2 regions of the Oceanobacillus sp. FSL K6-0118 genome follow, and region 1 is predicted to be linked to the other one. Evidence: predicted binding sites of a transcription regulator. Region 1 holds the regulator's gene; the other holds the start of a gene.
The links. The regulator LexA, encoded in region 1, represses DNA repair genes until DNA is damaged. The targets are predictions, from matches to a motif close to CGAACATATGTTCG.
Positions count from the first base shown of each region.

Region 1 (7,395 bases):
GGATTAAATTTAGCGGGGATTAAGCTAATGGTTGAAGAATCATCAAAAGAAGAGAAAGAAAAGAATGTAAAATCAAAGGATAACGATTTAAGTTTGAAAGAGTTACGAAAGATCTTAAGGAATGAATTGAAACACCCAGATAGACTCGGGCAAGTAAATTTAAGGCAAGGAGAGCTTTCAAGATTTTTTTCTAATCGTTAATGGTAAGTTTGTTTGAATTTTATTTGGCTAGTTATTATTTAATCTATTAACATGATGTAGGAGGACAACAGATGCCAAAATATACAAGAGAAGATGTAGTGAGACAAATTAAAGAAAATAATGTGAAGTTCATACGTTTACAATTCACAGATATGCTTGGAATAATTAAAAATGTGGAAATACCTTTAAGTCAATTAGAAAAAGCGCTAGATAATAAAATGATGTTTGATGGTTCATCTATTGAAGGCTTTGTACGTATTGAAGAATCGGATATGTATTTATACCCTGATTTAGATTCGTTTGTAGTTTTTCCGTGGACTTCTGAAAAAGGTAAAGTAGCACGTTTTATTTGTGATATTTACAAACCAGATGGAACACCATTTGAAGGGGATCCAAGATACAACCTTAAGCGCAATCTTAAGAAAATGGAAGAACTTGGTTTTGATGCTTTTAATATCGGTGCAGAGCCAGAATTTTTCCTATTCAAATTAGATGAAAAAGGGAATCCATCACTAGAATTAAATGACCAAGCAGGTTACTTTGATTTGGCTCCCACGGACTTAGGGGAAAACTGTCGCCGTGACATCGTTCTTGAATTAGAAGAAATGGGATTTGAAATTGAGGCTTCTCACCATGAGGGTGCACCAGGACAACATGAAATTGATTTTAAATATTCTGATGCTGTGAAACATGCGGATGATATACAAACTTTTAAATTAGTAGTTAAAACAATTGCTAGAAAACATAATTTGCATGCAACATTTATGCCTAAACCACTTTTCGGAGTAAATGGATCTGGAATGCACATTAATATGTCTTTATTTAAAAAAGGTGAAAATGTTTTTTATGACACAAAAGGGGATTTGGAGTTGAGTGAAACAGCATACCATTTCATGGCGGGTATTATTCAACATGCTACAGCCTTTACTGCGATTACAAACCCAACGATCAATTCCTATAAACGTTTGGTTCCTGGTTATGAGGCGCCATCTTATGTGGCATGGTCTGCATCAAATAGAAGCCCGTTATTACGTGTTCCGAATTCAAGAGGATTAAGTACGCGTCTTGAAGTCCGCAGTGTAGATCCTTCTGCAAATCCATATATGGCATTGTCCGTATTATTAGCTGCTGGACTATCAGGTATTGAAAATAAATTAACTCCTCCTACAGCAGTTGATAGAAATATTTATGTTATGTCGAAAGAAGAACGTGAAGAAGAAGGAATACTAGACTTACCAGTAACACTAAAAGGTGCATTAGATCTCTTGCAAAAAGATGAAGTAATTGTCGAGTCTCTAGGTGATCATTTATTTGAACACTTTGTTGAAGCGAAAGAGATTGAATGGGATATGTTCAGACTCCAAGTTCATCCTTGGGAAAGAGAACAGTATATGACTATATACTAATAGATAAAAAAAGAGAATCCGCGGATTCTCTTTTTTTGTCTTAATGTACATGTCGATACAGGCCGATAACCTTACCCAGTATACTTACATTTTTGTATAGTAGAGGTTCCATTGTTGCATTTTCTGGTTGTAAACGAATGTGATCTTTTTCTCTAAAAAATCGTTTTACGGTTGCTTCATTTTCCTCCGTCATTGCGACGACAATATCGCCATTATTAGCATTATTTTGTTGTTTAACAATAACCATATCCTTGTCTAAAATACCAGCCTCTATCATACTTTCTCCATCAATAATAAGGACAAATAAATTATCATCAGGACTTGCTGTTGAAGCTGGAATTGGAATATATTCTTCTATATTTTCAATTGCTGTAATTGGTACACCCGCTGTGACTTTCCCTATGACGGGTGCATAACGAGCTTCATCTTTTGGAATATTACTATCTTCTGATTGAGCTAAAATTTCAATTGCCCTAGGTTTAGTAGGATCTCTTCTAATATAACCCTTGCTTTCTAATCTTTCTAAATGGCCATGAACGGTAGAACTTGACGCAAGCCCTACCGCTAAAGCTATTTCCCGAACGGAAGGTGGATAACCTTTTTTAGTTACTTCATCTTTTATAAAATCAAGAATCATTTGTTGTCTATTAGAAAGTTTTGTCATCTATTACTCACCTCGCACATAATATTTTAATAATGATAGTTTACCATTATTAACTAATTTAAGCAAACACTCGTTCGAACAAATAGTTGACAAGACCGTATGTTCGTGTGATAATAGATCTAACAAACGAACAAAGGTTCTGTTATTAGGTAGGAGGACAATTTATGTTTGGGAAGATAACGAAAACGGATCTTTTTTATTTAATTTCATTTGGTTTAACGTTAGGATTTATATATATTTCTATTATAATTAGTGTATAGGTAGGTAGTGGTCAATGAAAGCTATTATATATTGTCGTGTTAGTACAGATAAAATGACACAAGAAACGTCGCTAAGTCGTCAAAAAGATGAATTACTTAAATTAGCAGGTAGATATCAAATGGAAGTTATCGATTGTATAGAGGAAAAGGCTAGTGGATATGAAATAAACAGAGATGGAATTTTTGCGATGTTAGAATTTTTTTCTGAAGAGAAAGCAGATTGTTTATTGATACAGGATGAGACTAGACTAGGAAGAGGAAATACGAAGATTGCATTATTCCATCAACTACATAAGTTAAAAATACCTATTTACACTGCCATTCATGACGGAGAATTAGAATTGTCAGAATCGGATTCTATGGTTTTACAAATAGTGGGTATTGTAGAGGAGTATCAAAGAAAGATTCATAATGCTAAGATAAAAAGAGGAATGAAAAGGGCAATCGAAAAAGGGTACAATCCCTCTAAAAATCTATCAAATCAACATAAAGCAATTGGTAGAGAAAGATTAGAGTTTCCGATTGAAGAAGTAGTTAGATTAAGACAAAATAATTTAACCTTTGAGGAAATTACAAAAACACTTAATGGGATGGGTTTTCATGTATCCAAAGCAACTGTTCATAGAAGATATCAAGAGTACCAAAATACTTGAATATGTTCATATGGAATAGTAAGATTTATGGCAAGAACTTACTTAAAAGTGCGAGTTCAATAAGGTTCTTGTCTTTATTTAAATAGAAAGGAAAACATTTTATATGCTTTCAAAAGAAAAATTAAATCGTATCAATGAATTAGCTAGGAAATCAAAGAGTACAGGACTGACTGAGGAAGAGGCAAAAGAGCAGAAAGAACTTCGTGAAGATTATTTAAAAAACGTCAGAAGCTCTTTTAAAAATCATATGAAATCAATGACGGTAATCGATCCTAAAGGAAACGATGTAACTCCGAAGAAAGTTAGAGAGCTGCAAGAGAGAAATAGAAAACATTAATCATTCGATAGAGGGAATTAGAAAGAATAATTTGTTTGAGAAATAAACTAACTTCACTTGTGACATACTAACATAGAATATGTTGGAGACATTTTCATTAGTGAAAGGAGTTAAATATTTTGTCAAACGTGGAAAAATTATCAATTAACACGATTCGTACATTATCTATCGATGCAATAGAAAAAGCTAATTCCGGACACCCTGGGTTACCTATGGGAGCAGCTCCAATGGCATATACGCTATGGACAGATTTTATGAACCATAATCCAAAGAACTCAAAATGGTTTAATCGTGATCGTTTTGTATTATCGGCGGGTCATGGTTCTATGCTTTTATATAGCCTACTTCATTTATCTGGATATGATGTTTCTATGGAAGATCTCAAGCAATTTCGTCAATGGGGTTCAAAAACACCTGGGCATCCCGAAGTTCATCATACTGATGGAGTAGAGGCAACAACAGGGCCTTTAGGACAAGGAATTGCAATGTCTGTAGGGATGGCAATGGCAGAAGCGCATTTAGCTAGTAAGTTTAATAAGCAGGACATAGCTATTGTGGACCACTATACTTATGCACTTATTAGTGATGGGGATTTAATGGAAGGCATCTCCCATGAAGCTGCTTCATTAGCTGGTCATCTTAGATTGGGGAAACTGATTGCGCTGTATGATTCAAATGAAATCTCATTAGACGGTGATTTACATAAATCATTCTCTGATAATACAGAACAGCGTTTTAAAGCTTACGGTTGGCAAGTTCTTCGGGTGGAAGATGGAAATGATATTAAACAAATTCGAAATGCAATAAAAGAAGCACAAGCAAATAAAGAACAACCAACTCTTATTGAGGTAAGAACTGTAATTGGATATGGGTCACCAAACAAATCAGCATCTGCTGCTTCTCACGGAGCTCCGCTTGGTGTAGACGAAGTTAAATTAACAAAGGAATTTTATGAATGGACCCATGATGATTTTCATGTACCTGAAGAAGTTTATGCTGATTTTAATGAAAAGATTGTAAAAAATGGTTCAAATAAAGAAGCGGAATGGAATGAATTATTAAGTTCTTATAAAGAAAAATATCCTGAATTAGCTAAGGAGTTAGAGTTTGTTCTAAATGACAAGTTGCCAGATGGATGGGAAAAATCTCTTCCCGTATATGAAACAGGTTCATCTCTTGCTTCACGAGCATCGTCAGGAGAAGTATTAAATGCCATATCAAAATCTGTTCCTCATTTCTTTGGTGGTAGCGCGGATTTAGCGGGTTCAAATAAAACATATATGAACGATGAAAAAGATTTCTCAAGGAATAATTACTCTGGAAGAAATATTTGGTTCGGAGTACGTGAACATGCTATGGGAGCTGCTTTAAATGGGATGGCTCTACACGGTGGTTTAAAAGTATATGGTGGTACATTCTTTGTATTCAGTGATTATTTGAGACCATCTATTCGCCTTGCATCCATCATGAATACGCCTGTCACTTATGTATTTACTCATGATTCTATTGCGGTTGGCGAAGATGGACCAACACATGAACCAATTGAGCAATTGGCGTCCTTAAGAGCTATGCCTGGATTATCTGTTATTAGACCCGCAGATGGGAATGAGGTGCAAGCAGCATGGCGTTTAGCGCTTGAATCAACTGACAGACCAACAGCACTTGTCCTTTCAAGACAAAATCTTCCTACACTGAAGGGAACGAAAGAAGCCGCATATGAGGGTGTGAAAAAAGGTGCTTATATTGTAAGCAAGGCCGAAAATGAAACTCCTGATGCGCTACTTCTTGCAACTGGTTCAGAAGTGTCACTTGCAGTTGAAGCTCAAAAGGTTCTTAAAGGAAAAGATATAGATGTAAGTGTTGTAAGTATGCCATCATGGGATCGATTTAATGAACAGGATGAAGCTTATAAAAATGAAGTGATTCCTCCACAAGTAAAAAATCGTGTTTCTATTGAAATGGCATCTCCACTGGGTTGGCATAAATATGTTGGAGATAATGGGATTGTGTTGGCTATTGATAAATTTGGTGCCTCAGCGCCCGGGGAAAAAGTAATCGAAGAGTATGGGTTTACAGTTGAAAATGTAGTGAAACATGTGGAAGCACTTGTCAAATAATATTAAAGAGAAGGTTCTTGCGGAAAGGGCCTTCTCCCTGATAATTTTCCGTTCCATTTTATTTTCGAATACCTCTTTAAACAGGTTGATCAGGAAATAGAATCCTCATAAATATAGTATTTCTAAATAAGTTACCCCCTCGACAAAACTAGTGATAGTTTGCATCTTAATGTGACAGAATTCTTATCGCTTGATCCGTATAATAGGATTAAAGGGAGGCATTAAGATGTATGATTACTCTATTTATTGGATTAAACAAGAAGTAGCAAACCATTATTTCCATAAAAGTGATATATTGTACCGCTTCTTCGAGGAATATCGTTATAATAAAAATCGAATAGATTTAAGAAGGCAATTTTTATATATTACAAAAAGTATCGAAAAAGATATCTTTATTTCTATATTAAAATATAATTTGAAAGATGACGTTCATATAAATCAAAATGATTCTATTATTGAATTATATAATAATAGATACTTTATTTCTTTACATATTGAACAAAAACAATTAAAATTTCGAAGTAGATCACTTCAAGATGCAGAAGAAATATTATTTCCTATATTACGGCTAATCCATCCACTATTTTTTGTTGTAGGACATACAAATCAAAAGTACGGCTGGATTTCTCCTATTAGATTCCCAAGAAATATTGAAAGGAATCAAGTATTGTATTCTTGTCGTTGATTTAATATACTGTATAAGAGACAACACGAAGGAGGAAACTTATCATGGCTACTATATGGGTCGTACTAATTGCTATAGCAGCGTTAATAGCTGGTGTTGCTCTTGGTTTTTTCCTTGCAAGGAAATATATGATGGATTACTTGAAAAAGAATCCTCCGATTAATGAGCAAATGCTTCGTACGTTAATGATGCAGATGGGCCAAAAACCATCGCAAAAGAAAATTAATCAAATGATGCGTGCAATGAACAATCAAATGGATAAGAATTAATTGATCATTTTAGATTGAAAGTGTTTATCCCACCTAAACGAGCAGTAAGACTTCCACCATCCACCATAAGCTTCTGAGGAATAAAGAAGGTGGGTGAGATATCAACTGCCCGTAAAGGTACGATAAGTGCGACTAACCATCAGTGGGGGATGAAGGAACCCCCACTGATGGCAGTCTTCTTTATCAGCGTCAATTATCCTAATACTTTTTGGACTTATTTGGTTAATTTTTTAAGAGAACCACTCTTTCTTTTTAAGTAAGTAGAAAGGGTGGTTTTTAATATGTATATCGTTAGTAAATACCAAGTTTTCAAATATTTATCCTTGTTTTGTCATATTTGACTACATTGTTACTGAGACAATTTGATAAACTAATGAAAAGGAGGATTTTTCTATGTCGGAAATTAATGTTTTCCTTGCTTTCGGTGCGGGGTTTCTTTCGTTTGTTTCACCATGTGTTTTACCCTTATTTCCAGTGTTTTTATCGTATATTACCGGAATGAGTGTAAGTGAAATTAAAGATGAGAATAAAAGGTTAAACAAAAAGGCCTTTATTCATACAATCTTTTTCTTATTAGGATTTTCTAGTATTTTTATTATGATAGGTTTTACTTCAACCTTCATTTCTGATTTTCTTTTAACGTATCAGAATATCATTAGACAAATAGGTGCTATTTTAATCATCTTTTTTGGATTAGTAATCGTGGGAGTTTTTAATTTTAAGTTTTTAATGCAAGATAAAAAAATCACTTTTAAAAATCGTCCAACTGGATTTTTGGGTTCGTTCATTATAGGAATGGCATT
Region 1 covers NZ_JBBOVR010000001.1:2,012,611-2,020,005, forward strand. The annotation lists gene MHI02_RS10365 (MerR family transcriptional regulator) at 1-201, shown strand, start outside; gene glnA (type I glutamate--ammonia ligase) at 273-1,607, shown strand; gene lexA (transcriptional repressor LexA) at 1,648-2,271, opposite strand; gene MHI02_RS10380 (YneB family resolvase-like protein) at 2,546-3,184, shown strand; gene MHI02_RS10385 (DUF896 domain-containing protein) at 3,288-3,521, shown strand; gene tkt (transketolase) at 3,638-5,638, shown strand; gene sirA (sporulation inhibitor of replication protein SirA) at 5,865-6,323, shown strand; gene MHI02_RS10400 (YneF family protein) at 6,368-6,592, shown strand; gene MHI02_RS10405 (cytochrome c biogenesis CcdA family protein) at 6,986-7,395, shown strand, end outside.

Region 2 (7,395 bases), 460 kb from region 1:
CGGTACATTTATTATTATGTTTACCGTCAACCCATTACTTGCTTTCATTATATTAATTGCCGTTCCTATTCTTATTTTCCTTATCGCTTTTAGTAATATAAAGATGAACAAAGCATGGAAGAAGATGTATGAGAAGATAGCCGGTGTTAATGCCCGTGTGGAGGATGCGGTGTCTGGCGTGAGAGTTGTCCAATCTTTCACGAATGAAACATTTGAAATGGACCGTTTTATAGAAGATAACAATAGTTTTCGAAAAACAAAAATTGGAGCATATAAAGTGATGGCGCTCGTCCATTCCAATATCTATATGCTGATGCGTCTGATTACACTACTCGTCCTTGTCGTTGGAGCATGGCTAACCTTTAATGGACAACTATCCTACGGGGGACTTGTCAGTTTTGTATTATATGTTAATGTACTATTCAATCCTATCCAAAAAATCACCGCGTTATTGGAATTGTATCCGAAAGGGATGGCTGGCTTTCAGCGTTTTGTTGATTTACTGGACGTTTCCCCGGATGTGAAAGATAAAGAAAACGCGAAAGAAGTTGAAACGTTAAAAGGAGACATTTCCTTTCATAATGTGACATTTGGTTATGAAAAAACGCAAGCTCCCGTGTTGAACGAGCTGAGCTTTGACATTAAAGCAGGACAAACCATCGCCTTTGTAGGATCTTCCGGAGCTGGAAAAACAACAATATGCTCGCTGATTCCAAGATTCTATGATGTCACAGGAGGTAGCATCACCATTGACGGGATCGATATTCGTGATATAACGAAAAAGTCATTGCGGCAGCAAATTGGTGTTGTCCAGCAGGATGTCTTCTTGTTTACAGGTACCCTTCGTGAAAATATCGCCTATGGAAATCTACATGCGACAGATGAAGAAATTGAAGCCGCAGCAAGACAGGCACATATGGAGGAGTTTATTAGGGAATTACCAGATGGATACGAAACACAGGTCGGTGAGCGTGGTTTGAAACTGTCTGGTGGCCAGAAACAGCGGATTGCCATCGCCCGCATGTTTTTAAAGAACCCGCCTATTCTAATCCTAGATGAAGCAACATCTGCATTAGATACGGAAACAGAAACAATCATTCAAAAAGCACTAAGTGATTTGGCAAAAGACCGTACAACCTTAGTCATCGCCCACCGGCTGGCAACGATCAAGAATTCCGACCGCATTATGGTGGTAAGCAAAGATGGAATTGAGGAAGAAGGCAGTCATGAAGAACTACTTGCACGTGATGGGATGTTTGCACACTTGCATCATGTACAGATGAGTTGATATAAGAAGAGAATTTCCTACATAAATAGGAGATTCTCTTTTACTATTACTCTAATGTCTGTGACAACAATCATTTTTTAAGCAACTGAAAACTAGTCAATGGCCCTATTCGAGCGGTGGCAAGCACTACTTAAAAGCACGGGGACAGGATCCATATTTCAAAATATTTCTTTAAGGTTTATTTCTAGTCCTCCAAAAAAATAAGATTTTATATCGTCTTCTATCGTAAAGAAGAGTGGCTTACCATATTGATTTTTACTATCCAAATAATAAACTTCTATAAGTTTGTTCAGTATATCTACTATCCAATATTCCTTTACGTTTGCCTTCTCATACAAATTCCTTTTCACTATTTTGTCCATTTTTACACTTGAAGGTGAAAGAATTTCAATAATGAAGTCTGGTGATCCTATACATCCTTGGTCATCAAGCTTATTTGTATCACAAATAACAGAAATATCTGGCTGCACAACATTAAATACCTCGTCATTCTTTTTCCCTTTAGAAAATAATCGTACATCAAATGGGGCAGCAAACACCTGGCAATTTCTCTCTTTAAAGAAATTCATAAGTTGAAAAGACAAATTCATAGATACCTGCTGATGTTTTGTAGAAGGTGCAGGGGACATGTTGTAAGGGATACCATCAATAATCTCAATACGTTCTTCATCATCCCATAATAAGTAATCAGAATATGATAGTTTTCTATCAAATTGGGGAGTACTCATGAGTTTACCCTCCTTAAAAGATAATAAATCATAAGGATGAAAATAAAACCACTCAGAAGATTCGTTTAGTGAAAAAACAATATTTATTGTTTACCACATCTACCATATGCTTTTATTGTAATGCAATACAATAAAAAATGACAACTTAAGAAATGGATTTTTCTAAGGAATAATGATTAGTTGTATACACCTAGACTTCTTTCCAAAAATCATTCGTTGGTTTGGTTGTCATGTTGACCTGTGGATTTTTTAGGGAAATGCGCTTCCCATTTTTACTCCAACCTTCGTGGATTACCGCATGATGGACTTCATGACTTGTTTTTTTAGACCCACCTTTTTATTAATAATCCACTATTAAAAATCCATAAAAGAAAAGAGAGAATACCCTTTATCATGTATTCCCTTAAAAAATACCTTAATAGATCTAATTATATTTGAACTTTTATAGAATACGGATCTTTTTCTAAACCTCATTCTTGTAGACATTAATAGTATTTTTTAATCCTTTATCATAAGGTGTTTTCGGAATCGGAGCGATATGCTCTTCAAACTTTCGTCCATCTAAAACAACAGGATCTTCGTTTAAATACTGCATTTCCACAAATTCACGCATCTGCTTATTAAATAATCCGATAAAACGGAGCATATTTTTGGTTACTAAACCTACCTTCTTCGTATATCCTGTTGTTTCGCGAATTAGCTTAATAATTTCCTCTCCTGTAATCACATCATATGCAGGAATATTCCAACACTGCCAGTAGGAATCCTCACGTAAAGCAAGCTCAACAATAGCCTTTGCCCCATCAGGTGTATAAATATGCTCTCGTAATACATCTTGTTTTCCTATAAATCTAGCCTTTTTACCAGCTACGATTTGTCTAATCATATAATTAAGTTGCGCGTTTTCGGCATATGGCCCGTAAAAGTCCGGAAAATGCGCTATTACGTAAGGAACCCCGGAATTTTTATATAACTTTTCCATATCTAATCGCAATTTCCCTTTTCTTGTATTCGGCCTTTTTGTAGTAGTTTCAGATACTTTATCACCATTACTTTTACCGTAGGCATAAATATTATCCACAATTGCAACTTTAGCTGAGACTTTCTTAGCAGTGGTAATAACATTTTCATTTAATGGTATTAGATTCGATTGCCAATCACCATATGGAATATTTATAGCTTGAAAGATTACATCTACGTCACTTGCAACATTTTCTAATTGTTTTCGATTAAAAACATCCCCGGATTGAATAACTATATTGGGGTCTGCCTTAAACATTTGTGTTAACTTTTCTTTATTACGTGCAAAGGCCACAACTTTTATTCCTCGACTTGATAATTCATTGACTATGGAATATCCCATTCCACCTGTAGCCCCTAATACTAATGCCCTTCTCATTACTTATTCCTCCCTTTAATTAACCACTGGTCAATTTTATTTGAAAATAAGGTATGGTACCTTATTTTTTCGTCCATCGTAGAAGCATGTTTACGTGAAACCGTGCTGCGCTTTTCACTTCATCAAATGTTGTAATATGCCCTAGGTAATGTGTAACAAACCCATGCAATGAAATAAAGATTGACCATATTTCTCGAATGGTCATTTGCTTTTCACTTAGCTTACTAACTTGATTGGCAAATTTTTGGTATGTCACCATTGGGCTTTCATTAATAAAATTTCTTACTTCATCGTCTTTAGTTAAAAACATAATTTCATAATGATTTTGATGTGTTAGCCCAAACTCAATATACCCGAAAAAAAGCTGCCCTAGTTTTTCTTCATTAGAGGCTTCATCATTAACAATCTCTTCTATTTTCTGATCAAGCATCAGAAAATGATTTTTGACTAACGCATAAAACAATTCTGCCTTGTTTTTAAAATGATAGTATATTGCTCCATGACTATAATTCAATTTCTTTGCAATTTGTCTCATTGAAACTTGTTGATATCCTTTTTCTACAAACAAATCTCTAGCTGCATCCATAATCATGTCACGAGTTAATTCTTTTGCCACTGCTTTTCTAGCCGCCATATTCACTATCTCTCCATTTTATTAACCACTGTTCAATTAATAGTATACAAAATAAATTGAAAAAACGCAATGGAATGATAACGGAGGGTAGCTATTACAAGATTGAATCGAAATTCTCTCCACATCACCTAAATACTATACAATACTATTCAAACATAACCATAATTTTCAAACAAGCTTACAAGTCATCCAGTCCATTTTTCTTTCCAATAGTTAAAGCTGTTTCGTTATTTTGTAAAAGTTTTCTAAGTGCTGCCTAAGAAATTTAACCAAAAACAGAACAAATGTTCCTTTATCGTGATATAATAAAAGAAATACTTTAAGGGGGACAATTATGTATAACCTAGATGAAGTTCAATTTAACATTTTAGTTGCAAGTATAATAGGAGATGGTGAAATTACTAAAATTTATCCCAACAGTCGAAGAATCAATAATAGTTACCGTGAACATTATGGTACTGAACAAAAGGATTATAGATTATGGAAACAAAACTTCCTACCTGATTTGTTATACATTACACCTAGAAGTAATACATTAAGATCCAAATCTTGTAAACTATTTACTAATTGGTATTCTTTGTTCTATGACCTAAACGGTAATAAACAGATACCTCATGAACTGGTTAAACAATGCACACTCCAACATTTTCTTGCTATTTTATACATGGACGACGGATCATTAGTATTATCCAAACGTATTAATCATCAAAAGAAAAATATATTTCTTACACCACATATATATCTTTACCTACAAAACTACAAACCAAATGATTTGGATATATTAAAGGAACATATACAAAAGTATTTCAACATCAATCTTAAGAAATGCAAAAGAAACGATGGATATGGCTATATTTTAAGAACAACCTCTGTTAAAGAAACTTTTAATTTTTTAGAACAAATAAAAGAAGTTACTGCAACCTGTCCTTCGATGTACTATAAAACTAACTGGGATTTCAGACTAAAGAAAGAGAAGGACAAATACAAACAATTATATCCTAATTACAATCTGCTTATAAGTAGCTCAAACCGTTCAAGAACATATTCTGAAGAAGAAATAAAGCTTCTAATTAAACTAAAAAAGCAAAATCAAACAGATCAATCTATTGCAGAAAGTATTGGTCGTTCATATTGGTCCGTGGTTTATAAACTTTCGGAGTTGCGAAAAAATGGGGAAATATAAATAGGATATAAAACATTAAAGACTTCAAATTTATTTGAGGTCTTTAATGTTTTATATCTCAAAATTAATGTTCTCATTTAGATGTGATTGAGTAGATATTGAATTTTAACTACCTAAGATGAGTTTAATAGTAAGCTCCTACTCAAATACCCAAATAACAGGAATTATCCCACATTCACTTTATCACTTTAAAGCAGTAGCATACTAACAGAAGAACACCAGATTCTGAACTTCCCTAACAATGAAAATAGCTACTACCCCACTAGTAGAAGTAGTAGCTTAAGTTGGGTTGTTACTTAAAAACTTCTAGTGCCCAAGAACAAACATTCAATATATGATTATAATATATCTCAACGTTCAGTTATTATAAGTTAAACATTAGAGAATTTGCTTAGTTGCTTTAGTATTTCCTTGTGTGTATTAATCGTAATCAGCTGGAATTCGGGGCACAATCGACTTTCCCTATCTTCCTTAAAATAAGGAAGATAGCAACTGTTTGAAAAGGACAAAAAACTTCAGTTAATTTTCGTAGCTCACCACCCCGTACTTTACTCTTTAATATTTCTAAGAAATCTGTTATAAATTCCATGAGAAACTCTCGTTACGGATTTATTTTCCAATATAGCGTATAACTCCTGAAAAATGTTATCTGGAATCACATTCCAATATAAAAGATATTGTAAGGCCTCCCTAGGATCTATATTTTCATCTAAATTTTCTTCACCAACTTCTAAGTATGTTTCTATAATCAGTATAGCAATTTTATTGTCTAAATATCTTTCAACTAACTCCATCTTTGATCCCTCCCTTTTGTTTAAATACAACAGAAAAGACCCTAGCAATGCTAGAGTCCTCTTCAATAATTTAAAATTAACGAAGAAGTTGTAAAACTCCTTGTGGTTGTTGGTTCGCTTGCTTTGCGACTGCACCTTTCAGTTACAGAATAGACTATATCTTCATCCACGTTTTCCATGGAGCTGGGCACTTCGAACAGCTTTTGCTGCCCTACGAGATTCATAGTCATAGCAATTGCCTTAGACCGTGTTCTCTAGTCGTTGAACCTTCTCCAAAGTTTCCTCACAGGAGCTTGGCTGCTGATTATCCATTGTTTCATCCTCATCATTTTCATACCCTCACGCCGACCGTTTCCAGTTACGTTGTGGTTGATGAAGCTTTAGGAAGTCCCAGCAATTCACCCAGTGATGCTCTTATCCATTACTAGATAAGACGCCCTTTCAATAATTACCGTAAAAGTTGTAAAACATTTTGAGGTAATTGTTGAGATTGAGCCAACATTGCTTGTGATGCTTGTGCTAAGATTGAGTTCTTAGTTTGTTCCATCATTTCTTTCGCCATCGTGCGAACATTTACTTTCATAAATGACTAGACTATATCTTCACCTTCTAGCAATCTAGTAAGGGTCGGGCACTTCGGTTTCACAATTCTGATGGTCATTGTTTCACCTATGGATTTCATCATCATAAGCTTAGCCTTTAGACGGTTTATCCTAGTCGTTGAACCTTCTCCACTCTTTCGAGACAGGAGCTTGGCTGCTGATTGCCCATATCTTTTCTTTTTTTAAACCCTCACGCTTGCCGTTTCCAACTGCGTTGTGGTAAGAAAAGCTCTAAGGGGTTTCCAGCAATTCACCCGATTATAATCTCTAGCCGTTACCAGCTAGGACGACTGTGCTTGTCACTGCCTAAGCAGCTAAAGCATAATCTACGTCACGGATACGAGATTCCGCAGCAGTTAGGTTTTCAGAAGATGTGTTTAGGTTATTTATAGTATGGTCTAAACGGTTTTGCACAGCACCTAATTTAGAACGCTCAGCAGATACATTGTCGATTGCACTTTGAATTGTTGTAATCGCGCTATCTGCGCTTTTTTGATTTGAAATGTTAATACCTACTGTAACCGTATCACCTTCAGCAAGTTTTTCATCAGCTTGAAGAACAAGTTTGTTGTCACTATCGTAGTACCCTGCTTCAGTTCCTTTAATCGTGCCGGTAGCACTATCATCAAGCGCTTTATCGGCGGCGAGAACTAAATCATTACCATTGTAATAACCCGCCGCTTTAGTTACGTTACCATCTTCGTCTTTTTCTTCAGCTTGCCAAGTTGCCTTAGAATTATCTGCAAGAGTGATAATTTTAGCCTTTC
Region 2 covers NZ_JBBOVR010000001.1:1,547,638-1,555,032, reverse strand. The annotation lists gene MHI02_RS08055 (ABC transporter ATP-binding protein) at 1-1,288, shown strand, start outside; gene MHI02_RS08050 (Uma2 family endonuclease) at 1,447-2,016, opposite strand; gene MHI02_RS08045 (SDR family NAD(P)-dependent oxidoreductase) at 2,480-3,415, opposite strand; gene MHI02_RS08040 (TetR/AcrR family transcriptional regulator) at 3,477-4,049, opposite strand; gene MHI02_RS08035 (DNA endonuclease) at 4,384-5,232, shown strand; gene MHI02_RS08030 (hypothetical protein) at 5,781-6,026, opposite strand; gene MHI02_RS08025 (flagellin) at 6,475-6,576, opposite strand; partial or broken gene MHI02_RS08020 (flagellin N-terminal helical domain-containing protein) at 6,947-7,395, opposite strand, start outside.
Region 2: the regulator LexA is predicted to act here: its motif matches at 4,327-4,340, upstream of MHI02_RS08035 (DNA endonuclease).